Regions from separate parts of the Pseudomonas sp. TE3899 genome, predicted to be linked through region 2. Evidence: predicted binding sites of a transcription regulator. Region 2 holds the regulator's gene; each other region holds the start of a gene.

Region 1 (8,252 bases), 1.2 Mb from region 2:
CTTGCCAAACACCCCGTAGCGCACCGGCCATTCCTTGGGCGGCAACTTGAACGTACCAAACAGCATGTCCACCAACGGCGTGTGGATCGCGTAGTTCTTGTAAATGTAATCCTTGTGCCGCGCATGGTGCCAATGGTGATAACGCGGCAAAACCATCACGTAGTTCAGCCAACCACCATTGATCCGCACATTGGCATGGGCCAACACAGCCTGGACGCCGACCAGAATCACATAGGCATTCAACGCCTGCGGCGCAAAGCCCAGCAGCATCAGAGGCACCAGCACGCCGGTACGGGTCAGCAGAATCTCGATAAAGTGCACCCGCGAACCGGCAAGCCAATCCATGTGCGTGCTCGAGTGATGCACCGCGTGGATGCGCCACAGCCACGGCACCACATGATAGAGACGATGCAACCAATACTGACCAAGGTCGGCCACCAGCACGGCGAGGAAGAACTGCACAACAAGCGGCAGGCTTTGCACGCTGGCCTGCAATTCCGTCGACATCGCCCAACCCGCCACGTAGCTCGACGAGGCGGTGATGAAGATCAGGATGAATTGCACCAGCATGTGGCTGACGAAAAAATAGGTCAGGTCGGTTCGCCAGTGCGGGCGCAGGATGTTTTGCTCGGGGTCCTTGGAATAGAGTTTTTCCAGGGGGATGAAAACGATGGCCGACACCAACAGGGCCAGGACGAACCAGTCCAGCCCCAGCGAGTAAGGGGTCTGCCCGATCGAGCTGATCTGCACATTGGTGCCGCCGAGGAACACCGCCAGCCCCGAGGCCACCAACCCGGTGATCCCCAGGCGCTTGCGCTTGTTGAGCAGGATATTCAGGGTGCCGAGGCTGAACGACAGCACCAGCCCGAGCAACAGCGTGGTGCGTGCGAACTGCTCGTCGTAGACCTTGCGCAATTCGGCGGTGGTCAGCCACTCGGGAAACAGGAAGCAGAATACTGCGAGCAGGCTCAACAGCCCGAGCGTGGCCGAGATGTAGCCACTGACCCGGCCTTCACCGAATTTGAAGGGCGCATTGCCGTGTCGCTGGAAATAGGCTTTGAGTCTTTCCATCTCTGATCTTCCCTGATTCTAAAAAAACGTGCAGTGGTGACGCCGCCAGACACAAAAAAGCCACGATTACCGTGGCTTTTTTGAGGTTATTGCTTGGGTGGCTCCGCCGGTTTAGCCGGATCACCCGGCTTCGGCGCCGCGTCCTCGAACAGATTCAACCGCTCGCGAAGCTCATGGGCCGGCACCGGCTGCTTGTCCGCAGGCAACGCATTCGGATCAACCGGTGTGGCTGGCGCGTTTGGCGCTTCACCCGGCGCGCCCTGCCCCGGCGTCGTTGTTGGATCGGCACCTTGCGCCCCTTCGATGGCCGCCTGTGCCTTCTTGGTCAGCACGACAATATCGATCCGCCGATTGACCGGGTTGAACGGATGTTCCCGATCAAACAACGCCGACGACGCATAACCCACCACCCGCGCCACTTGCGACTCCGGATAGCTGCCAGCCACCAAGGCACGGCGCGCGGCGTTGGCGCGGTTGGCCGACAATTCCCAGTTGCCGAAATCACCGGTGCCGGTGTACGGCTTGGCGTCGGTATGGCCGCTGATGCTGATCTTGTTCGGCACCGCTTTAATGGTGTCGGCCATGGCCAGCAGGATGTCTTCGAAATACGGTTTCAGACGCGCCGAACCCGAGTCGAACATCGGCCGGTTATCCGCGTCCATGATCTGGATGCGCAAGCCGTTCGGCGTGATCTCGAACAGGATCTGGTCCTTGAACTTCTGCAGTTGCGGATTCTCTTCAACCTTGTTCTGCAATTCTTGCAGCAGCAATTCCAGGCGTTCTTTCTCGACCTGTTCGGCCATGCCTTCGACCTGATCGGTATCGACGGTCACTTTGTCCGGTTGGGGCTGGGATTTCACCTCGGGGTTGAGGGTGTTCTCCGGCGCCAGGGTCGGCGTGCCGCCCAGGTCGATGATGTAGGGCGTGCCGCTTTCGGAGAAGCCGACCGGGTCTTTGAAGTAACCGGCGATGGCGATCTTCTGTTCCGGCGTGGCGGTGGACAGCAGCCACAACACCAGGAAGAACGCCATCATCGCCGTGGCGAAGTCAGCGAAGGCGATTTTCCAGGCGCCCCCGTGATGCCCGCCGGCGATGCGCTTGACGCGCTTGATGATTATCGGCTGGTTATTTTCCATGGCTTAACGACCGCGAACCGCTTGTTCCAGCTCAGCGAAGCTAGGACGGTGCGCCGGGTACAGAACCTTGCGCCCGAACTCCACCGCCAACGATGGCGGCATGCCGGAAGCGGAGGCAACCAGCGAGGCCTTGATGGCTTCGTAGACGTTCAGTTCTTCCTTGGCATCGTGGGCCAGGGAATGGGCCAGCGGGCCGAAGAAGCCGTAGGCCGCGAGAATACCGAAGAAGGTACCGACCAGCGCCGCACCTACGTGCATGCCGATGGCTTTCTGGTCGCCTTCGCCCAGGGAGGCCATGGTCACCACGATACCGAGTACCGCCGCGACGATACCGAAACCGGGCATGGCGTCGGCAATGCCGTTCACCGCGTGGGACGGGTGCTCCAGGTCTTCCTTGAGACTGTAGAGTTCCATGTCGAACAGGCCTTCCAGCTCATGGGGAGCCATGTTGCCGGAGGACATGATGCGCAGGTAGTCGCAGATGAACGCAGTCATGCGTTCGTCTTTCAAGACTGTCGGGTACTTGGCGAAGATCGGGCTCGCAGCGGCATCTTCGATGTCGCCTTCGATGGCCATCATGCCTTCGCGACGGCTCTTGTTGAGGATCTCGTAGATCAGGCCCAGCACTTCAAGATAGAAGGTGTGGTTGAAACGCGAACTGAACATGCTCAAGGATTTCTTGAGCACGTGCATGGTCATGTAGCCGGGGTTGGCCTGCAGGAATGCACCGAGGGCCGCACCACCGATGATCATCACCTCGAAGGGCTGAATCAGGGCGGCGATTTTGCCATGGGAAAGCACGTATCCGCCGAGCACGCTCGCGAATACGACGATGATGCCGATTATTTTAGCCATAGGTAGGAGAGCACTTACTGAGTCGGGTTCAAGGTCATATTCGGAAGTTAAAAAATCTCTTCTTCTACTTATCGGCAAAACTGCGCCAGACTATAGCCAGTTCAGGCGAAAAGCCAATTTAGCCCGCGCCGGGCGTGTTTACAGCCAATGATGATCCCGTCCAGCCATGGCTAACGAAACGAACGTTCCACCTCCAAAACCGACCACTCTCGAAGGCTGGGTCAAGCTTCTCGATGGCGTGCGCCTGCCGGTTCCGCAAGAGAGTCACGACCGGGTCTGTAAAGCCATTCGCAATAACCGCAGCTCGCTGCGCGACATTGCCGAATTGATGCAGGAAAGCCCGGCCCTGGCCTTGAGCGTGATTCGCGAGGCCAACCGCCACACCCACGGCAGCATGACGGAGCCGGCGGAAAACCTCGATGTGGCGCTCAATCGCCTCGGGCTGAAACGCACCGAAGAACTGCTCGATCGCCTGCCCGCCGAACCGCAATCCGAGATCCCCAAGGCCCTGCGCCAGCTGCAACTGATCAGCCAGCACGCGACGCAACAGGCCAACGGCTTCTTCGCCAATCGCCTGGCGCGGCTGTGGCAGGACATTCATTGGGGCAGCCTGCTGTTTCTCTCGCCGCTGTGGCCAATGGCGCTGACGCACCCGCATCTGCTCGAAGAGTGGGAACTGCGGGTCATCCATAAAGGCGAGTCGGCGCGCAAAGTCGAAAAGCAGTTGTTCGGCGTACGCCTGCTGGAAATCTGCCTGGCACTGGTGGACATCTGGCGGCTGCCGATCTGGGTGCAACAGGGTTATCGCCTGCTGCTCAACGAGCAGCGGGAATTGGTCAAAGTGCTGCGCATCGCCCGGGACAGCGAGCACCCGCTGCGTCAGCAAAACCGCCTCGACGACGATCCTACCCTGCGCCGCTGGCTCAATCAGCCGGCCAACACCGTGCTGCTGGCCAACGGCCTGGCGCTGTCGGCGCAACAGGCCTGGGACTGTCCGCACGCTGAGCGCTGGCAGTACCTGACCAGTCTTTATCTGCAAATATCGATGGACGAAGTACAGCAACAGTTGCACCAACAGGCCGCCAACAGCGCCCGCCAGCATGCGATGCCGGATCTGTGGCACCCGGCGGTTTCGCTGCTGTGGCCGTGGGGCATGAACCGTATTCACGCCGGGTTGCTGCCGGCCCCGGCACCGACCACTGAAGATTTGAGCCATTGGCGCAAACAATGCGCCGATCTGCTGGTGGAACCGAGCCGCTTCTCCAACGCAATGCACCTGACCACCTCGGCCCGGGATGCACTGGTGGCCTGCGGCATGCGACGGGTGATGATCCTGATGGCCGACCGCACCCACGCCAATCTGCGGGTGCACCAGACCGCCGGGTTGCCGAAAGAAGCCGCCGGCCTGAATTTCCTGGTCAGCCAGAGCAGCGTGTTGCAGCGTTTGCTCTCGCAGCAGGCCCAAGTACGCCTGACGCCGGCCAACAATGCCCAGTTCTCCGCCCTGCTGCCTGCCAGCCTGCGTTCGCAGTTCAGCGGCGAACACTTGCTGTTGCGCTCACTGGTCAATAATGGCCGGGTGATCATGATTGTGGTGGCGGACCAGGGTGGCGGGCCGTTCTCGGAAATTACCGTGCAAGCCTTTGGCAAAACCGCGCAGTGCATCGAAAAGGCACTGAGTACCTTTAGCAGCCGCGGCCAATGATGCTGCGCTACAATCCTCCCTTTTTCGCCCTGGAGACCTCACATGTCTGACTTCTCTGGCTTGCCGCTGGTGATCGAGCCGAGCGACTTGCTCCCGCGCCTCGACGCCCGCGAACTGATTCTGGTGGACCTGACCAGCACCGCCCGCTACACCGAAGGGCATTTGCCCGGCGCGCGGTTTGTCGATCCGAAACGCACCCAGCTCGGCCAGGCTCCGGCGCCTGGCTTGCTGCCGACCCACGCGGCCCTTGAAACATTGTTCGGCGAACTGGGCCACAACCCCGATGCGGTCTACGTGGTGTATGACGACGAAGGCGGCGGTTGGGCCGGGCGTTTCATCTGGTTGCTGGATGTGATCGGCCACAACAAATATCACTACATCGACGGTGGCCTGCCAGCCTGGCTGGCGGCGGGCTTGCCGATGTCGATCCAGGTCCCGGCCCCGGTCGGCGGCCCGGTCAAACTGACCTTGCACGACGAACCCACCGCCACCCGCGAGTACCTGCAAAGCCGTCTCGGCGCCGCCGACCTGGCGATCTGGGATGCCCGTGGGCCGCTGGAGTACTCCGGCGAGAAAGTGCTGGCGGCCAAGGCCGGGCACATTCCGGGCGCCGTCAATTTTGAATGGACCGCCGGCATGGATCAGTCGCGTCACCTGCGCATCCGTACCGACATGCCGAAGATCCTCGAACAACTCGGCATCACCAAAGACAAAGAAATCATCACTCACTGCCAGACCCACCACCGCTCTGGCTTCACTTATCTAGTGGCCAAGTCCCTCGGTTATCCGCGGGTCAAAGGCTACGCCGGCTCCTGGGGCGAATGGGGCAACCATCCCGACACCCCCGTAGAGATTTAAGGTTTTTAAGGACAGTTAATGAATAAGCGTCTGTTTATCCTCAGCCAATACCTGCTGCCTCACCACTTGCTCTCGCGACTGGCCGGCTGCGTCGCCGAATGCCGCGTGCGCTGGTTCAAGAATGCGTTCACCGCGTGGTTCGCCAAGCGTTATCAGGTGGACATGTCCCAGGCGCTGGTCGAAGACCTGACCGCCTACGAGCACTTCAACGCGTTCTTCACCCGCGCCTTGAAAGACGGCGCGCGGCCGCTGGACGAAACCCCGGGCGCGATCCTCAGCCCGGCCGACGGTGCGGTCAGCCAACTCGGCCCGATCGAACACGGTCGCGTGTTCCAGGCCAAGGGCCACAGCTTCAGCGTGCTGGAATTGCTGGGTGGCGATACCGCGAATGCCGCGCCGTTCATGGGCGGTGATTTCGCAACGATCTACCTGTCGCCGAAGGACTACCACCGCGTGCACATGCCGCTGGCCGGCACCCTGCGCGAGATGGTCTACATCCCGGGCCGGATCTTCTCGGTCAACCAGACCACCGCCGAAAACGTCCCCGAACTGTTCGCCCGCAACGAGCGTGTGGCGTGCATCTTCGACACCGAGCGCGGGCCGATGGCCGTGGTGCTGGTGGGCGCGATGATCGTGGCGTCGATTGAAACCGTGTGGGCCGGGCTGGTCACGCCGCCGAAACGCGAGCTGAAAACTTTCCGCTACGACGAAGCCGCCCGTGCGCCAATCCATCTGGAGAAAGGTGCGGAACTGGGTCGCTTCAAACTGGGTTCGACGGCGGTCGTGCTGTTCGGGCCGGATCAAGTGAAATGGGTCGAAGGCCTCGGCGCGACGTCGCCGGTGCAGATGGGCCAGGCTTTGGGTTTGCCGAACGCCTGATCCCGGATGGCCGAATGAAGAACCTGTGGGCGAGCCTTTGTGGCGAGGGGGCTTGCCCCCGTTGGGGCGCGAAGCGCACCTGAAAACGACTCAACGCGATCTAAATATAGAAGCACCGATTGGTTTTACGACTGCTTCGCAGTCGAACGGGGGCAAGCCCCCTCGCCACACAAGCTCGCACCTACATGGGTTGCGGCGCTCCACTTCTACACTGACTGGCATTCACCACAGTTCCGCCCTTTCGAACGTCTTCGAAGGGGCGGATATCACTCGGTGGTGCCGTTACTCTATCTGTCCACGGAAACCGATCGGCCCTTCGTTGGCGTAGGTATTGGTGCCACTGAGGTTTTTCCCTCCATCGCTGGAGGTCACGCTCAACGCCACAACGTTCTGATTATCGCGACCACCGATGACCCACTTGCCACCCGGGTGCCATGGAGCGTCGTTGCCGCCCCACTGATTTTCAACGTTGTACTGGTTCTGGCCCGTGCGCTGAGCCTTGAAGCCAATGGGACCTTCACCCGCATACGTCATGGTGCCGGTGAAACTCTTGCCGCCATCGCCTGACTTGATCTCGATCGCGACAACGTTCTGGTTGTCCCGCGCGCCCAGCGTCCAGTCTCCACCGGGATGCCAGGGTGCCGAACTACCGCCCCATTGATTTGCCACTACGTATCTAGACATGAACCTCATCTCCTTGAAGTTACAAAGAGACCTGCTCTGCGTAGGCAGCAGGCCGTACGACTGTGCGTATCCAGTCGCACGCCTGAGAGATTAGTCGGACGCTCGGCCCTCACTCAATTGGCAGACAAACGGTAACGACCCGCAAGTGCTACAGTCAGACCATTCACTGCCCATTTCCCGGTCGGAGTTTTTCCACGGCATGAATGAGAACAAGCCCACACTGTTGCTGCGCGCACCGATCCCCGCCGGCTTGCGCCTGTCGTTCTGCGAAGCCACCCCGCGCGACCTCAAGCGCTGGATCGCCAACCTGCCCAAAGCCAACATTGGCGAAACCGCTCGCCAGTTGTATCAAGGCTTGAGCGAACTCAATCAATTGCTGACCCCCAGCGATAATCGCCTGCAATTGCTCGAACTGCTGCGCCCCGAGGTGTATTACGTCTGCAAGCACCTGGAGCGGCATTTCCTGCATCAGGCGATTGTCCTCGACGAGCGTTCGCGCAAGATCGCCAACCTCTGCCAGGCGCTGCAAAGTCATTTGGCAATCGGCTACAAACAGATCGTCATGCGCATCGCCCCGCGCTTCAGCAAGGACCGCGCGCCGCTGCTGACCCAGGCGTTGCAACGGGCGATCCATTGCCTGAACGGCCCGTTGATCCGCGCTACCCAGTTGTATTGCCCGGTGCCGGAAGGGGTGTGGCTGGAGCTGCATCAGTTGTATCGAATCGGCTGCGAGCATCGGCTGCAAAACATCAGCGTGCGCGATGAACTGGCCAGCGAGACCCCCGACCTGAGCATCGAGCAGACCTACGTGGCCGCCCTGCTGCTGGGCGCCTCACGCTGCAATCAACTGCGCCAGAACCAGATCGCCCGCCTCGCCGAGGTGCTGGAACCCTGGAGCAAATGGATCAAGTTGCACCCCGGCAAACCGGGCAATGAGCTGTTTGCGGTGGCGCCGGAACTCGATGTCGGGCCACGCTATCGGTCCAAGTTCCGCGCCGAGCAGCAGGCGAGTTTGCTGGGAATTGATCCGCAGCCGCTGGTGGCCGCCATCGAGGCCCGGCTGC
Region 2 (8,252 bases):
ATCCTGGGCCCAGATCGCACTGCCGCCCTGCTTGAGCAGACGCGCGCCTTCGCGACCGTCCGCGCCCATGCCGGTCAGCACGACCGCCAGAACTTTGTCACCGTAGGATTTGGCCGCCGACCCGAAGGTGATGTCCACGCACGGTTTGTAGTTCAGACGCTCGTCGCCCGGCAGGATTTTCACCGCGCCACGGCCATCGATCATCATTTGCTTGCCACCCGGTGCCAGCAGCGCCAGGCCCGGACGCAGGATGTCGCCATCCTCGGCTTCCTTGACGTTGATGCGGCACAGCTTGTCCAAACGCTCGGCGAAGGCCTTGGTGAAGGCCGCCGGCATGTGCTGGATCAACACAATCGGCGCCGGGAAGTTGGCCGGCAATTGGGTCAACACCCGCTGCAGCGCAACCGGCCCGCCGGTGGACGTACCGATGGCCACCAGTTTGTAGGCTTTGCGTTTTGGCGCGGGCGACGATGGGCCGGCAGACGCTGGCGCACGGGTCGGCAACGGTGCCGGTGCCGGACGCGCAGGCGCGCTGCTGCCATAGCTGCTGACGCTCGAAGGCGCAGGCGTCGGTGCAGGTGCTGCCACCGGAGCCGGCGCCGTGTAGGTATTGGCGCGACGGTTACTGCGCGAGATGCTCAGGATCTTTTCGCACAGCAGTTGCTTGACCTTCTCCGGGTTACGGGAGATGTCTTCGAAATTCTTCGGCAGGAAATCCACCGCACCGGCATCCAGCGCATCCAGAGTGACCCGGGCGCCTTCGTGCGTCAGTGAGGAGAACATCAAGACCGGGGTCGGGCAGCGCTGCATGATGTGCCGCACCGCCGTGATGCCATCCATCATCGGCATCTCGTAGTCCATGGTGATCACGTCTGGCTTGAGGGCCAGCGCCTGATCGATCGCCTCTTTTCCGTTGGTTGCCGTACCGACAACCTGGATGTTCGGATCCGCTGAAAGAATTTCCGAGACGCGGCGGCGGAAAAACCCCGAATCGTCCACCACCAGGACTTTGACTACCATAAACACTCCGTTAGACGCAGCGGGGCGTTGTCGCCCCGCTGCGGCAGAATCAAATACGCCGTGCGGCGTAACGCTTGAGCATGCTCGGGACATCGAGAATCAGCGCAATGCGGCCGTCACCAGTGATGGTGGCGCCGGACATGCCCGGGGTTCCCTGGAGCATTTTGCCCAATGGCTTGATGACCACTTCTTCCTGGCCCACCAGTTGATCGACGACAAAGCCGATCCGCTGGGTGCCCACCGAAAGGATCACCACATGGCCCTCGCGCTGCTCTTCATGAGCGGCGGAGCTGACCAGCCAGCGCTTGAGGTAGAACAAGGGCAGTGCCTTGTCCCGCACGATCACCACTTCCTGACCGTCGACGACGTTGGTGCGCGACAGGTCGAGGTGGAAGATCTCGTTGACGTTCACCAGCGGGAACGCAAACGCCTGGTTGCCGAGCATGACCATCAGCGTCGGCATGATCGCCAAGGTCAGTGGCACCTTGATGACGATCTTCGAGCCCTTGCCCTTGGTCGAGTAGATATTGATGGTGCCGTTGAGCTGCGCGATCTTGGTTTTCACCACGTCCATGCCCACGCCACGACCTGACACATCGGAGATCTCGGTTTTGGTCGAGAACCCCGGTGCGAAAATCAGGTTGAAGCAGTCCGACTCGCTGAGGCGGTCCGCCGCATCCTTGTCCATCAAGCCTTTCTTGACTGCGATACCGCGCAGGACATCAGCGTCCATGCCCTTGCCGTCATCGGAGATGGACAGCAGGATGTGGTCGCCTTCCTGTTCGGCGGACAGAATCACTTTGCCGCTGCGCGGCTTGCCCATCGCTTCGCGTTCGGCCGGCTCTTCGATACCGTGGTCGACCGAGTTGCGCACCAAGTGGACCAGCGGGTCGGCCAGGGCCTCGACGAGGTTCTTGTCGAGGTCGGTTTCTTCGCCGACCAGCTCCAGGTTGATCTCTTTCTTGAGCTGGCGAGCCAGGTCGCGAACCAGGCGCGGGAAGCGCCCGAAGACCTTCTTGATCGGTTGCATCCGGGTCTTCATGACCGCGGTTTGCAGGTCGGCCGTGACCACGTCGAGGTTCGACACAGCCTTGGACATGGCTTCGTCGCCGCTGTTGAGGCCCAGACGGACCAAGCGGTTACGCACCAGTACCAGTTCACCCACCATGTTCATGATTTCGTCGAGACGCGCGGTATCAACCCGCACGGTGGTCTCGGCTTCGCTGGCCGGTTTTTCCGGTGGCGGCGCGGACGGGGCACGGGCCGGAGCCGGTGCAGCCGCGGCGGTCGGTTTCGGCGCTTCGGCTTTAGGCTCGGGCGCTTTGGCGACAGGTTTCGGCGCCGGTGCCGGGGCTTTGGCGACGGGAGCCGTCACCACAGTGCCGGTACCGACTTCAGTGAACTTGCCTTTGCCGTGCAATTCGTCGAGCAGCGATTCGAACTCGTGATCGGAGATCAGATCGCCGCCGGCCGCTTTAGCGGTGGGCGCAGCCGGGGCTGGCGCCGAGGCAATGGCGGTTTCCAGCGCATCGACGGCAAAGTTGCCCTTGCCGTGCAGCTGATCGAGCAGTGCTTCGAATTCGTCGTCGGTGATGTCCGAGCTGTCGCCAGCCGCTTTCGGGGCCTTGGGTGCCGGTGCAGCCGGAGCGGCTACGGCATCCACCGCGAACTGACCTTTACCGTGCAACTGATCGAGCAACGACTCGAACTCGGCATCGGTGATTTCGTCGCTGGCCGATGCGGCCGGCGCAGGCACAGCCGCCGGAGCTTCGGCCTGGGCCTTGACGGCATTCAGCGAGTCCAGCAGTTGTTCGAATTCGTTATCGGTGATGTCGCCCGACTCGCTTTCAGCGGCCGGTTCTTCCACCGCGTCGGCAACCGGGGCTGCGACGTCGGCCGATTGTGGCTCGGCCAGACGGGCCAAGGCTTCCAGCAATTGCGGAGTGGCAGCCGTGATCGGGCTGCGTTCGCGGACTTCGGTGAACATGCCGTTCACCGCATCCAGCGCTTCAAGAACCACGTCCATCAGTTCCGAGTCGACGCGTCGTTCACCCTTGCGCAGGATGTCGAACACGTTCTCGGCGATGTGACAGCACTCCACCAGCTCATTGAGCTGGAGGAAGCCGGCGCCCCCTTTTACAGTGTGAAAACCGCGAAAAATTGCATTGAGCAAGTCCGCATCATCCGGTCGGCTTTCCAGCTCGACCAGTTGCTCGGACAGTTGCTCTAGAATCTCGCCGGCCTCAACCAGGAAATCCTGAAGGATCTCTTCATCGGCGCCGAAGCTCATTAAGGGGGTGCTCCTAAAGGTCTAAAAACCTAAAAAACCTAAAATCCAAGACTGGATAACAAATCGTCCACATCGTCCTGACCGGACACAACATCTTCTCTTTTATCGGCATGAATCTGCGGACCTTCACCCTGCGAGAGATGTTTTTGTGGATCTTTTTCAGCCAGCATCGCTTCACGGTCATGTTCGATACCCGCAAAGCGGTCTACCTGGCTGGCCATGAGCACGAGCTTGAGCAGGTTGCTTTCAACTTCGGTGACCAATTGGGTCACGCGCTTGATCACTTGACCGGTGAGGTCCTGGTAATCCTGGGCGAGCAGAATGTCGTTGAGGTTGCTCGACACCGTGCGATTGTCCGCGCTGCTGCGCGTCAGGAAACCGTCGACCCGCCGGGGCCAGCTCGCGGAACTCTTCAGCCCCGACTTCGCGACGCATGAAGCGTCCCCAGTCGGCGCTCAATGCCTGGGCTTCAGTGCTCAGGCCATTGACCAGCGGCGTGGCGTTTTCCACCAGGTCCATGGTGCGGTTGGCAGCGGCCTCGGTCAGCTTGACCACATACCCCAGACGCTCGGTGGCGTCCGTGATCTGCGAGACTTCCTCGGCTTGCGGCATGTTCGGGTCAATCTGGAAATTGACGATCGCGCTATGCAGCTCGCGAGTGAGCTTGCCAACTTCCTGGTACAGGCCGCGGTCACGGGTCTGGTTGAGCTCATGAATCAGTTGCACAGCGTCGCCAAACTTGCCTTTTTCAAGGCTGTCGACCAGTTCGCGGGCATGTTTTTTCAGGGTCGATTCAAAATCGCCCTGTGAAGATTCGTTGTGGTCCATAGCTACCCCGTGGCGCAGTGACTCAACCGATGCGTTCGAAAATCTTTTCGATTTTTTCTTTCAACGCCTGGGCCGTGAAGGGTTTGACCACATAGCCGTTAACACCGGCCTGGGCCGCTTCGATGATCTGTTCGCGCTTGGCTTCAGCGGTCACCATCAGCACTGGCAGGTGCTTGAGTTTTTCATCGGCGCGCACGTGGCGCAGCAGGTCGATACCGGTCATGCCCGGCATGTTCCAGTCTGTTACCAGAAAGTCGATGCTGCCGCTGTTGAGCACCGGAATGGCAGTGGTGCCATCGTCAGCCTCGACCGTGTTGGTGAACCCAAGGTCACGCAACAGGTTTTTAATGATCCGCCGCATCGTTGAGAAGTCATCAACGATGAGGATTTTCATGTTCTTGTCCAATTCGACCTCCAAGCAGTCTTAAACGCGCCCAGCACCTGGACGCGCCATTTCATTCAATCCGGCAAAGCACTCAAATGACTGTCTGGAGCACAACAGATCGAGACCGCTGCAGTTCACACCACACCAGCCTCGTTCGCAGTGTCCCCACACTGCCTTCAGCGCGCTCGCCACTCCCCCAAACGCCCCCGCAAACGGGCCGCGCACTGGCTGTGTAACTGGCTGACACGGGATTCGCTGACACCCAGGACCTCACCGATTTCCTTGAGGTTCAGCTCTTCGTCGTAGTACAGCGCCAACACCAGTCGCTCACGCTCCGGCAAATTGGCAATCGCGTCCGCCAAGGCGGCCTGGAAACGTTCATCTTCCAGATCGCGCGACGGCTCCAGATGAGCACTGGCGCCATCCTCGTGCAGCCCTTCGTGTTCGCCGTCCTGCAACAGGTCGTCGAAACTGAACAGACGGCTGCCCAAGGTATCGTTCAAAATCCCGTAATAATCGTCGAGACTCAATTGGAGTTCGGCCGCAACTTCGTGATCTTTAGCATCACGGCCGGTTTTAGCTTCAATCGAGCGAATTGCGTCGCTGACCATGCGGGTATTGCGGTGGACCGAACGTGGCGCCCAGTCCCCCTTGCGTACTTCATCGAGCATCGCGCCACGGATTCGAATGCCCGCGTACGTTTCGAAACTCGCGCCTTTGCTGGCGTCGTATTTGGTTGACACTTCAAGCAGGCCAATCATCCCGGCCTGGATCAGGTCTTCCACCTGGACACTGGCCGGCAGACGCGCCAGCAAGTGGTAAGCAATGCGTTTGACCAGTGGCGCGTAACGCTCGATCAGCTCGTATTGCGAATCACGTGCCGACTTCTTGTAGAGGTTGTAGCCACTGGCTGTCATAGGACGGGTCCTGCGGTCTGTTGCACGAGGCGCTCGACGAAAAATTCCAGGTGCCCGCGCGGGTTGGCCGGCAGCGGCCAGGTGTCGACTTTCTGTGCAATCGCCTTGAACGCCAGGGCGCACTTGGAGCGCGGGAAGGCTTCGTAGACGGCACGTTGCTTCTGCACGGCCTTGCGCACGCTTTCGTCGTAAGGCACGGCGCCGACGTATTGTAGGGCCACGTCGAGGAAGCGGTCCGTGACCTTGGTCAACTTGGCGAACAGGTTGCGCCCTTCCTGCGGGCTCTGGGCCATGTTGGCCAGGACGCGGAAGCGGTTCATGCCGTAATCGCGGTTGAGCAATTTGATCAGGGCGTAGGCGTCGGTGATGGAGGTCGGCTCGTCGCAGACCACCAGCAACACTTCTTGCGCGGCGCGGACAAAACTGACGACCGAGTCACCAATACCCGCAGCCGTGTCGATCACCAATACATCAAGGTTATCGCCGATATCGCTGAAGGCCTGGATCAGGCCGGCATGCTGGGCCGGGCTCAGATGAACCATGCTCTGGGTGCCGGACGCGGCCGGGACGATACGGATACCGCCCGGGCCCTGCAACAGAACGTCGCGCAGCTCGCAGCGGCCTTCGATCACGTCGGCCAGGGTACGTTTGGGCGTCAGTCCCAGCAGAACGTCGACGTTCGCCAGACCCAGATCGGCGTCCAGCAGCATGACGCGTCGGCCAAGCTCTGCTAGAGCCAGGGACAAGTTCACTGACACGTTAGTCTTCCCGACGCCACCTTTGCCGCCGGTCACCGCGATCACCTGTACGGGATGCATGCTGCCCATGTTATTTCTTTACCTTGTCTTGCATAGACGGAGGCCACATTACTGGCTGCGCGTTCATCAACTGAACAATGCATGGCAGACCATCGATGTAGGTACAAAAACTGTTCATTAGTACCTCAGCCAACCTGCTTGGTCGGGCTGTGGTAAATATCAGCGAACATGTCAGCCATGGCTTCCTCGCTGGGTTCTTCCTGCATTTGCACGCTCACCGCGCGACTGACCAACTGGTGACGCCGCGGCAGATGCAGATCATCTGGAATGCGCGGGCCATCGGTGAGGTACGCCACCGGCAATTCATGACTGATGGCCAGGCTCAACACCTCGCCCAGACTCGCCGTTTCATCCAGTTTAGTCAGGATGCAGCCAGCCAGCCCACACCGCTTGTAACTGTGATAAGCGGCGGTTAGAACCTGTTTCTGGCTGGTGGTTGCCAGGACCAGATAATTTTTCGATTTGATCCCGCGACCGGCCAGGCTTTCGAGTTGCATGCGCAAGGCCGGATCGCTGGCCTGAAGGCCGGCGGTATCGATCAGAATCACGCGTTTGCGCAGCAACGGATCCAGCGCCTGCACCAGGGACTGGCCCGGATCGACGTGTGTCACCGACACATTCAGAATGCGGCCCAGCGTCTTCAATTGTTCCTGGGCGCCGATGCGGTAGCTGTCCATGCTCACCAGCGCGATGTTCTGCGCGCCGTACTTGAGCACGTAACGGGCCGCGAGCTTGGCCAGGGTGGTGGTCTTGCCCATGCCGGCAGGGCCGACCATGGCAATCACGCCGCCCTCTTCCAGTGGCTCGACTTCCGGTGTGGCGATCATCCGCGCCAGGTGCGCCAGCAACATGCGCCAGGCCTGACGAGGCTCTTCAATATCGGTAATCAGCGCCAGCAGGTCGCGGGACAACGGGCCGGACAAGCCGATGCGTTGCAGGCGACGCCACAGGTTGGCCTGGGCCGGACGGCTGCCTTGCAGCTGATTCCAGGCCAGGGAGCCGAGTTGCACTTCCATCAATTCGCGCAGGCTGTTGAGCTCGAAGCGCATCGAATCGAAAGCCCGTGGGTCAACACCGCCGGACACGGGCGCCGGGGCTGGCGCGGCACGACGGGGCTGTTCGTAAGTCGGTTCGATCAGCGGCTCGGCAGCGGTCAACGGCAGGCCGGCGAACAACTGGCGATTGGTGGTCTTGTCACCGTCGGTCTCGCCTTCGCCGCGCAGGCTCAGTTCGGCCTGGGCGGTGACGATGCGCGACTGGGTCTTGCGCAGCTCATCCTCGAGTTCCATGTTTGGAACGCGTGGGGCCAGCGCCGACAATTTGTAATCCAGGGCAGCCGTCAGCTCGACACCACCGGCAATCCGGCGGTTACCGATAATGGCCGCATCAGCGCCCAGCTCATCACGTACCAGTTTCATGGCCTGACGCATATCGGCGGCGAAAAAACGCTTAACTTGCATAAACCACTACCTCAGCCGTTGGGCCCTACTGTCGCAACGATGGTCACTTGCTTGTTGTCAGGGATTTCCTGATACGCCAACACGTGCAAACCCGGGACTGCCAGCCTGCCGAAACGCGACAACATGGCGCGAACCGGACCGGCTACCAGCAGAATCACCGGCTGACCTTGCATCTCTTGACGCTGTGCCGCATCGATCAACGAACGTTGCAGCTTCTCTGCCATGCTTGGCTCCAGCAGAACGCCCTCTTCCGAGCCTTGTCCTGCCTTCTGAAGACTATTGAGCAATATCTGTTCCAACCTTGGCTCCAAGGTGATAACTGGCAGCTCCGACTCAGTCCCTACAATGCTTTGGACGATTGCGCGGCTTACGCCGACGCGCACCGCCGCCACCAGCGCGGCAGTATCTTGACTCTTGCTGGCATTGTTGGCGATGGCCTCGGCGATGCTGCGGATGTCGCGAACCGGCACTTGTTCGGCGAGCAACGCCTGCAAGACCTTGAGCAGTTGCGACAGCGACACCACCCCCGGCACC
Region 3 (8,252 bases), 1.7 Mb from region 2:
TGCGCGAATGCCCGGAACAACGGGACTTCGCCCTGGTGCAGACGCTCTACAAGTTCATCAACGACGTGGTGATTTTCGAAACCGAGATCGTCGACAAGACTGCCCGCAGCATCGCCAAGAATCGCTTCACCGTGGCCTTCCCGTTCGCCTGCCGCTACGACGCCATGACTGTGGTGATAGACGAGGATTACCACGCGTTGGTGGCGATGGATTTCATGCAGCAAACCGTGGCGATGACCGGCATCACGCCGATCGAATTGCCGGATGAAATCGAGCTGAGCCGGGCGATTCCGGCCGCGGTGGCGCTGGCCCCGGAACACCTGCGCAGCGCCGTGGAACTGATCTGCGTGGCCATCGCCGAGAACACCGTGACGGGTGACGTGGCGGCGTTCGCCAAGGACGACACGGTCAAGCAGTCGATCAAGGGGCTGATGGCCGATCACTTGCTGGACGAGGGTCGCCACTCGAGTTTTTGGGCGCGTCTGGTGCGCATCTACTGGCACACCGCGAGCGAAGCCGACCGCCAGTGCATCGCCCGGATCCTGCCGGTGTTCATCGGCCATTACCTGACCAACGACCTTCAGAAGTCCTTCGACTTTCGCCTGATCGAGTCCTTGCAGATCAGTGACGCCGCGCGCCGGGCACTCAAGAGCGAAGTTTCGGGGCTGGCCTTCCCGATCAATCGCCATCACCCGCTGGTCGCCAACATCGTGCGGTTCTTCCGCAGCAGTTCGCTGCTCGATTCGCCGTGCGTTCAAGAAGCCTTGAGCGACTACCTGGTTTAACGAGGAGAACATCATGAGACGTCTCGACATTGTGCTTATAGGGCAGAGCCAGGCCTTGACCGACCTGGCGCTGGAGCTCGAACAACATGGACATTCACTGGTACGCCTGACGGATGTCGGCGAGCCAGGGTTGGGCAGCGTCGATTTGGTGATCGACGATGCCAGCCTGGCCTTTCCCGACTTCGGTGAAGTGCCGCGATTGACGTTGCAGCTGGGTGTTGGTGAGGCTTCGGGCCTGCCAACTCTGGACCTGCTGTGCACCTACGGCAGGACGCTGTTCACACGCGTACCGATTGCCGAGGAACCTTCCGGTAACGGACAGGCGTTACGCTTGCGTGCGGTGGCGGATCTGGTGGACCACGTGGCACTGCTGATCAGCCGTTTTTCCCGGGATACCGAGTATTTTCAATTCGCCGAAACGACGGCACCCGCGCACTTCGAACGCGTGGAAAACCTGCTGTTTCTGGAGCACTTGGCCTTCGTCCACCAACTCAATCTCACGACGAATCCCGAGCTGCTGCAACGGGGCCAGATCCCGATGATCGAGCGGCTTGTACAGCGCTTTATCCACTGCGCCGAACGCCCCGCGCTGAACATCGCCGGCACCTCGCTCAGCTATCGTCAATTGCATGCCCATAGCCGTGCGATCCAGCAGCGTTTGCAGCCGTTGCTCGATCAACATCAAGGGTCGTTGGTGGTGGGTATCTGCCTGCCGAAAAGCAGCGCGTTGTACGCGGGGATCCTGGCGATTCTGGGCAGCGGTGCGGTGTACCTGCCGCTGGAGCCGAGCCATCCGCTGCAACGTCAGCAATACATCCTGGAAAACGCCGGGGCAGTGTTGCTGCTGCATGATGGCGAGCATCCCCTGGCGGGTCAGGTGCCAGGCCTGGACATCAGCCGTATCGACATCGCTGACGCGGATCTCGATCAACCGTTGATGCGCCGACGACCCTCCCTCGATGCGCCCTGCATGGCGCTTTACACCTCGGGCACCACCGGGCACCCGAAAGGCGTGTTGCTCAGCCAGGCCAATCTCGCGCACTTCACCGCGTGGTACGCCGACTACGTGCAGCTGACGGAACAGAGTCGAGTGCTGCAGTTCTCGTCGCTGAGTTTCGACTCGTCGCTGATCGATATTTTCCCGACGCTGCTGCAGGGCGCCGAGCTGATCGTGCCCAGCGATGATCAACGCCGTGATCCGTTGCAACTGGTTGAACTGATCCGTCATCAGCAACTGAGCCACGCCTTCCTGCCGCCGGCGCTGTTGAGCATTCTGCCGCTGGATCAGTTGCAGGTGCTGGATCATGTCATGACGGGCGGCGACGTCTGCGAACCCTACGTCATCGAGCAACTGACCCGCCAGGGCAACCTCTACAACCTCTACGGCCCGACCGAAGCCACGGTGCTGATCACCGCGCGGCAACTACGGCCCGGCGACAACAACCGCACCCTCGGCGGCCCGATTGCCAACAGTCAGGTGCTGATTCTCGATGAGGATTTTCAACCCGTCGCCGAACAGACCGTCGGTGAGTTGTACATCGTCGGCCCGGGCGTGTGCCTGGGTTACCTGAACAACCCGCAGCAGACCGCCGAACGTTATCTGGACCTGAGCCTGCCGACCGGTGAAAGCCTGCGCGCCTACCGCACCGGCGACATGGCGAAGTGGACGGGCGACGGTATCGAGCTGTGTGGGCGGCGGGACAATCAGGTGAAGATCCGCGGCTTCCGGGTCGAGCCGGAAGAGATCGAACGCTGCCTGCGCGACAGTCACCTGTACCGGCAGGTGGCGGTGGTCATCGACAGCCAGCGGCGGATCCTGGCGTTCCTCGCCCAACCGCAGGAAGAGCAACCGGGTGCCGCGCGCGAAGCGTTGAAGGCCCACGCCGTGCAGTTCCTGCCGGACTACATGCAACCGGTTGCCTGGACCGAACTGGCGAGCATGCCATTCGCCAGCAACGGCAAGGTTGATCGCAAGGCGCTGCTGGCGCTGCCGGTGACCGTGTTGGAGAACAGTGCGCGTCGGTTACCGGCCAGTGCCGATGAAGCGTTGCTGCTGGAGATCTGGGCCGAGTTGCTGGAGCTGCCGGCCAGCGACATATCCACCGACGAAAGCTTCTTCAATCTCGGCGGCCACTCGATCCTGCTGTCGCGCATGTTGCTGCGTTTGCGTGAGGAGTTCGGGCGCAGCATTTCGATCAATCGCTTTATCGAGTTGCCGACGATTGCGAAGTTGGCGACGTTGGTGCGCGGCTCGGGCACCGAAGAAGTGTTAAGCGAGCAGGCGATGGCCGATGCCTTCCGCGAACTGGATATCCAGCCGTTGCCAGTCAGCCGCATGGGCGATGTGCACAAGGTGATCGTCACCGGCGCCAACAGTTTTGTCGGCGTGCACATCGTCGAGGCGTTGCTGGCCTGGGGCGCCACTGAAGTTGCTTGCCTGGTGCGCGATGGCGGCGGGCAATCGGCGGCCGAGCGCTTCGCCCAAGCATTGCGCGAGAACCGGTTGGAGCATCTGGACCTGCATCGGGTGCGGGTTTACGCGGCGGACATCACGCGTCCGTTGCTGGGGCTTACGCAGGACGTCTACGAGCGCCTGGATCGAGAGTTCGGCGCACTGGTGCACAACGCGGCCAACGTCAATCACGTGCTCGATTACGAGTCGCTGGCGCGGGACAACGTCGAGCCGATTTTCGAGTGCCTGCGTTTGTGTGAAGGGCGCAGCAAGAAGATCTTCAACTTCGTCTCGACGCTCTCGGCCTCCAGCACGATTTCTGACGATGGCCGGGTGCTGGAACTGCCCGCCGCGCAAACGCCACCGATCTACATCAAGAACGGCTACAACCTGTCGAAATGGGTTGGCGAGCGGATCCTGGAGCGGGCACGGGAGCGGGGGGTGCGGGTCAACCTGTATCGCCCCGGCAACATCAGTTTCAACAGCCTTACCGGCGTCTGCCAGCCGCACAAGAATCGCTTGATGCTGATGCTCAAGGGTTCGATCCAGCTCGGCCAGGTGCCGGAGTTCTCCCTGAACTTCGACCTGATGCCGGTGGACTTCCTCGCTCGCTTCATCGCCTTCCATGCCAGCCGTTATCAGCCGGAACACGCGGTGTTCAACCTGCACAACCCCGAACCGCTGAGCTGGGATGCCTACGTGGATTCGTTTCGCGAGGCCGGTCGGGAGTTCTCGATGGTCAGCGTCGCCGACTGGCAGCAGCAACTGGGCCGGGTGGATAGCGAAAACGCGCTGTTCGGTGTGTTGGGGTTCTACCTCAACGGCTTTGAAGAAGACATCGGCGACATCTCGATGATCGGCCACGACAACGCTCAGGCCGGTGTCCGGCAGATGGGCGCGCACTACCCGCAAAAGTCCCCGGCGCTGCTGCGTCGCGGCTGCGATTACCTCAAAGAAATCAACTTCATCTGAACCACCCAACTGGAGCAAGACCATGAAAACCCTGCAACCCGATACCCTGATCCAAAACCCACACGGCTGCCACGTGGCGTCTTCGGTGGACGTGCCGGCGGACGCTTCGAAGGTCTGGGCGGTGGTCGGCGACTTTGCCGGCTTCGATAAATTCATCCCCGCGCTGTCGCACATCGAGATGACCGGCGAAGGCGTGTCGTCCCTGCGCAAGAAAGTCTTCAAGGACGGCAATCTGGTGGTCGAGCAACTCAACTCCCGGGACGACCAGGCGCTGAGCATGACCTGGACGACCATCTACAACACGCTAGGCGTAGCCAACTTGTGGGCGGCGATGAACGTGGAATCCCTGGGGGCAGGCAAGTCCCGGGCGACCTGGACCATCATCGCCGAACCTGCCCAGGGTGGCGCCGAGGCGCTGCCGGGGTTCCAGGACTTCGTGCAGGGGTTTGCCGATGACGCGATGAACAATGTGCTGAAGCTGTTTGCGTAAGGCATGAAAAAGCCCGCTGTGGAGATGATCCGCAGCGGGCTTTTGTACATCGTTGGATCAGATTTTGAAGCTGTCGACCAATTGCTTCAAACGGTTGGCTTGCAACGACAGCGCATCGCAATCCTTCAACGTTTCATTGAGGTTGGCCACGCTTTGCTGGTTCAGCAGGTTGATCTGGTTGACGTCGACGTTGAGGGTTTCCACCACCGCGGTCTGCTCTTCGGTCGCCGCGGCAACCGATTGGTTCATGCCGTCGATCTCGCCGATGCGCTGGGTCACGCTGACCAGACGCAAACCGGCCTGGTTCGCCACTTCAACGCTCTCTTCACTGGAGACCTGGCTGGCGTTCATGGTGGTCACCGCTTCGCGCGAACCGATCTGCAGCGAGGTGATCATCTTGTGGATTTCTTCTGCCGATTCCTGGGTGCGATGGGCGAGGTTACGCACTTCGTCCGCCACCACCGCAAAACCACGACCGGCTTCACCGGCACGGGCCGCTTCGATGGCCGCGTTCAGGGCCAGCAGGTTGGTCTGCTGGGAGATGCCTTTGATCACATCCAGAATGTGCCCGATGTTGTCGGTGCTGGCATTCAGGGTTTCGATCTGGGTGCAGGACAGGCTGATTTTCTGCGACAGCTCGGTCATGGCCAGAATGGTTTTCTCCACCACCTGACGACCGTCGTCGGCCTGCTCGCTCGCGCCGCTGGCGTGCTGCGAAGCATCGGCGGCGTTGCGCGCAATTTCCTGAGTCGCGGCGCCAAGCTCGTTGATCGCGGCAGCCACACTGTTGGTGCGGGCGCTTTGTTCATCGGAACCGATGATCGAGGCGTTGGACGAGGCCATCACGCGTTGCGACAGGTCGTGGACCTGACGGGTTGCGGACGACACTTCGGAAATCGACGCGTGAATCCGTTCTACAAACTGGTTGAACGCACCGCCCAGCTCGCCGAATTCGTCTTTGCTTTCCACGGCCAGGCGGCGGGTCAGGTCACCTTCGCCCTGGGCGATGTCTTTCATCGCACGGCCCATAGTGGTCAGCGGGCGCATCAATACGTTGATCAGCAGGCTCAGCAGCACGGCAATGGCGCTCACGGCGATAAACATCGCGATGAGTGCCGAGGTACGGAATTGGCTCAGTGGTGCGTAGGCCTTGTCCTTATCGATCGACAGACCGATGTACCACTCGGCATTCGGCAAGCCACTCACCGGGGTGAACGAGAGGATGCGGTCCTGCTTGTTCAGGGTGACGTCCTGATTACCCTTCTCGATGCGTACGCTGGAACCTGGGTAGATGTCTTTGAGGTTCTTCATCACCTGATCTTTGTCCGGGCTGACGATCACCTGACCGTCGGTGCTGACCAGGAATGCGTGGCCGATACCACCGAAGTCCACCGAGTTGATGATCTTCACCAGGGTTTCCAGGCTCAGGTCACCGCCGACAACGCCGAGCAGTTCGCCGTTCTTTTTCACCGGCATGGCGATGGTGACAACGAGGCCACCGACCGCGGCCATGTAAGGCGGGGTCAGCATGGTCTTGTCGGCAGCGACGGCCTGTTTGTACCAGGGACGCTGACGTGGGTCGTAGCCATCCGGCATCTTCGCGTCAGGGCGCTGGGTGAATACACCGTTGGCCTGGCCGACGTAGGTGAACTGGAAGTTCGAGGTGAAGGCGGGTTGATCCACCAGTCCTGGCAGATCGGCATTCGCCCCTTGGTGAGCAACGTTCTGCGCCAGGTTCTCCAATACCAGCACGCGGCCGCTCATCCAGTTCTGAACGCTGCTGGCGGTCAAGTCGCCCGCTTGCTGCACGGAGGATTCGAGATTCTGCCGGATGGTGTTTCGCTGCAAATAGTCGTTGTACAAAGTGAACAACGCGAAAGCCAGCACCACGACGCCTGAAGCGGCCAGCAGGATTTTATGGCTGAACTTGAGATTCATTTCATGGGACTTCTTATGCAAAAAGTGGGGATGCGTTCCGGATTGCAACATTCCATGTAACAGCGCAGGCAGCTTTCTGAGGCCGCTCTACTTTGGTGCACGCATGTCTCACCAGTTTTTCGGCACGAGTAGGAGAAATCTTAGGGGTTTGTATGAAATGGATGACATTCACGCCAGTTTCCCGCCGAACGGTGTACTTGAGCGTCTGGATCGGCATTGCTGGCGCTTGAGATTTTGTCGGCGCCAAAACGACAAAACCCCTGTCTGCGTTAGCAGACAGGGGTTTCGGAATTCAATCTTGACGATGACCTACTCTCACATGGGGAAACCCCACACTACCATCGGCGATGCATCGTTTCACTGCTGAGTTCGGGATGGGATCAGGTGGTTCCAATGCTCTATGGTCGTCAAGAAATTCTGTGACCAGCCCGTTACCGCAGCAACGTGCCAGCAAAAAAGGTGACTTCTACTAAAACAAAACCCCTACCTGCATACGCAGATAGGGGTTTCGGAATTTAATCTTGACGATGACCTACTCTCACATGGGGAAACCCCACACTACCATCGGCGATGCATCGTTTCACTGCTGAGTTCGGGATGGGATCAGGTGGTTCCAATGCTCTATGGTCGTCAAGAAATTCGGGTACTGAGTCGCGGCCAGCTGGCCTCGCTTCAGCAAATTGGGTATGTGATAGCTTTCGGTGTTTTGTGAGTCTTTCGAACTTTCGGTTCGTTTCGTCTTCACACACCGCAATCTGCTCTTTCGACGCAAATTGCTTGGGTGTTATATGGTCAAGCCTCACGGGCAATTAGTATTGGTTAGCTCAACGCCTCACAGCGCTTACACACCCAACCTATCAACGTCGTAGTCTTCGACGGCCCTTCAGGGGACTCAAGGTCCCAGTGAGATCTCATCTTGAGGCTAGTTTCCCGCTTAGATGCTTTCAGCGGTTATCTATTCCGAACATAGCTACCCGGCAATGCCACTGGCGTGACAACCGGAACACCAGAGGTTCGTCCACTCCGGTCCTCTCGTACTAGGAGCAGCCCCTCTCAAATCTCAAACGTCCACGGCAGATAGGGACCGAACTGTCTCACGACGTTCTAAACCCAGCTCGCGTACCACTTTAAATGGCGAACAGCCATACCCTTGGGACCGGCTTCAGCCCCAGGATGTGATGAGCCGACATCGAGGTGCCAAACACCGCCGTCGATATGAACTCTTGGGCGGTATCAGCCTGTTATCCCCGGAGTACCTTTTATCCGTTGAGCGATGGCCCTTCCATACAGAACCACCGGATCACTAAGACCTACTTTCGTACCTGCTCGACGTGTCTGTCTCGCAGTCAAGCGCGCTTTTGCCTTTATACTCTACGACCGATTTCCGACCGGTCTGAGCGCACCTTCGTACTCCTCCGTTACTCTTTAGGAGGAGACCGCCCCAGTCAAACTACCCACCATACACTGTCCTCGATCCGGATAACGGACCTGAGTTAGAACCTCAAAGTTGCCAGGGTGGTATTTCAAGGTTGGCTCCACGCGAACTGGCGTCCACGCTTCAAAGCCTCCCACCTATCCTACACAAGCAAATTCAAAGTCCAGTGCAAAGCTATAG

What was found. Region 2 encodes FliA, which starts transcription of late flagellar genes. Its sites were predicted from a motif close to CTAAAGTTTNNNNNNNNNNNGCCGNTAA; they were not measured.
Region 1: motA (flagellar motor stator protein MotA) is a predicted target of FliA. The motif match lies at 3,131-3,158, and genes of this name have one in related genera.
Region 3: ACZ89E_RS22005 (methyl-accepting chemotaxis protein) is a predicted target of FliA. The motif match lies at 6,754-6,781, and genes of this name have one in related genera.

Annotation. Positions count from the first base shown of each region.
Region 1 covers NZ_JBWBQR010000001.1:4,353,923-4,362,174, forward strand. The annotation lists gene ACZ89E_RS19860 (sterol desaturase family protein) at 1-1,071, opposite strand, end outside; gene motB (flagellar motor protein MotB) at 1,158-2,207, opposite strand; gene motA (flagellar motor stator protein MotA) at 2,211-3,062, opposite strand; gene ACZ89E_RS19875 (HDOD domain-containing protein) at 3,229-4,767, shown strand; gene rhdA (thiosulfate sulfurtransferase) at 4,810-5,625, shown strand; gene asd (archaetidylserine decarboxylase) at 5,644-6,504, shown strand; gene ACZ89E_RS19890 (lectin OAA family protein) at 6,787-7,188, opposite strand; gene ACZ89E_RS19895 (molecular chaperone) at 7,388-8,252, shown strand, end outside.
Region 2 covers NZ_JBWBQR010000001.1:3,156,273-3,164,524, forward strand. The annotation lists gene ACZ89E_RS14440 (protein-glutamate methylesterase/protein-glutamine glutaminase) at 1-1,020, opposite strand, end outside; gene ACZ89E_RS14445 (chemotaxis protein CheA) at 1,070-3,310, opposite strand; partial or broken gene ACZ89E_RS14450 (protein phosphatase CheZ) at 3,349-4,138, opposite strand; gene ACZ89E_RS14455 (chemotaxis response regulator CheY) at 4,161-4,532, opposite strand; gene fliA (RNA polymerase sigma factor FliA) at 4,700-5,440, opposite strand; gene fleN (flagellar synthesis regulator FleN) at 5,437-6,267, opposite strand; gene flhF (flagellar biosynthesis protein FlhF) at 6,384-7,718, opposite strand; gene flhA (flagellar biosynthesis protein FlhA) at 7,730-8,252, opposite strand, start outside.
Region 3 covers NZ_JBWBQR010000001.1:4,847,395-4,855,646, forward strand. The annotation lists gene ACZ89E_RS21990 (diiron oxygenase) at 1-785, shown strand, start outside; gene ACZ89E_RS21995 (amino acid adenylation domain-containing protein) at 799-4,209, shown strand; gene ACZ89E_RS22000 (SRPBCC family protein) at 4,232-4,699, shown strand; gene ACZ89E_RS22005 (methyl-accepting chemotaxis protein) at 4,757-6,637, opposite strand; rRNA gene rrf (5S ribosomal RNA) at 6,934-7,049, opposite strand; rRNA gene rrf (5S ribosomal RNA) at 7,157-7,272, opposite strand; rRNA gene ACZ89E_RS22020 (23S ribosomal RNA) at 7,426-8,252, opposite strand, start outside.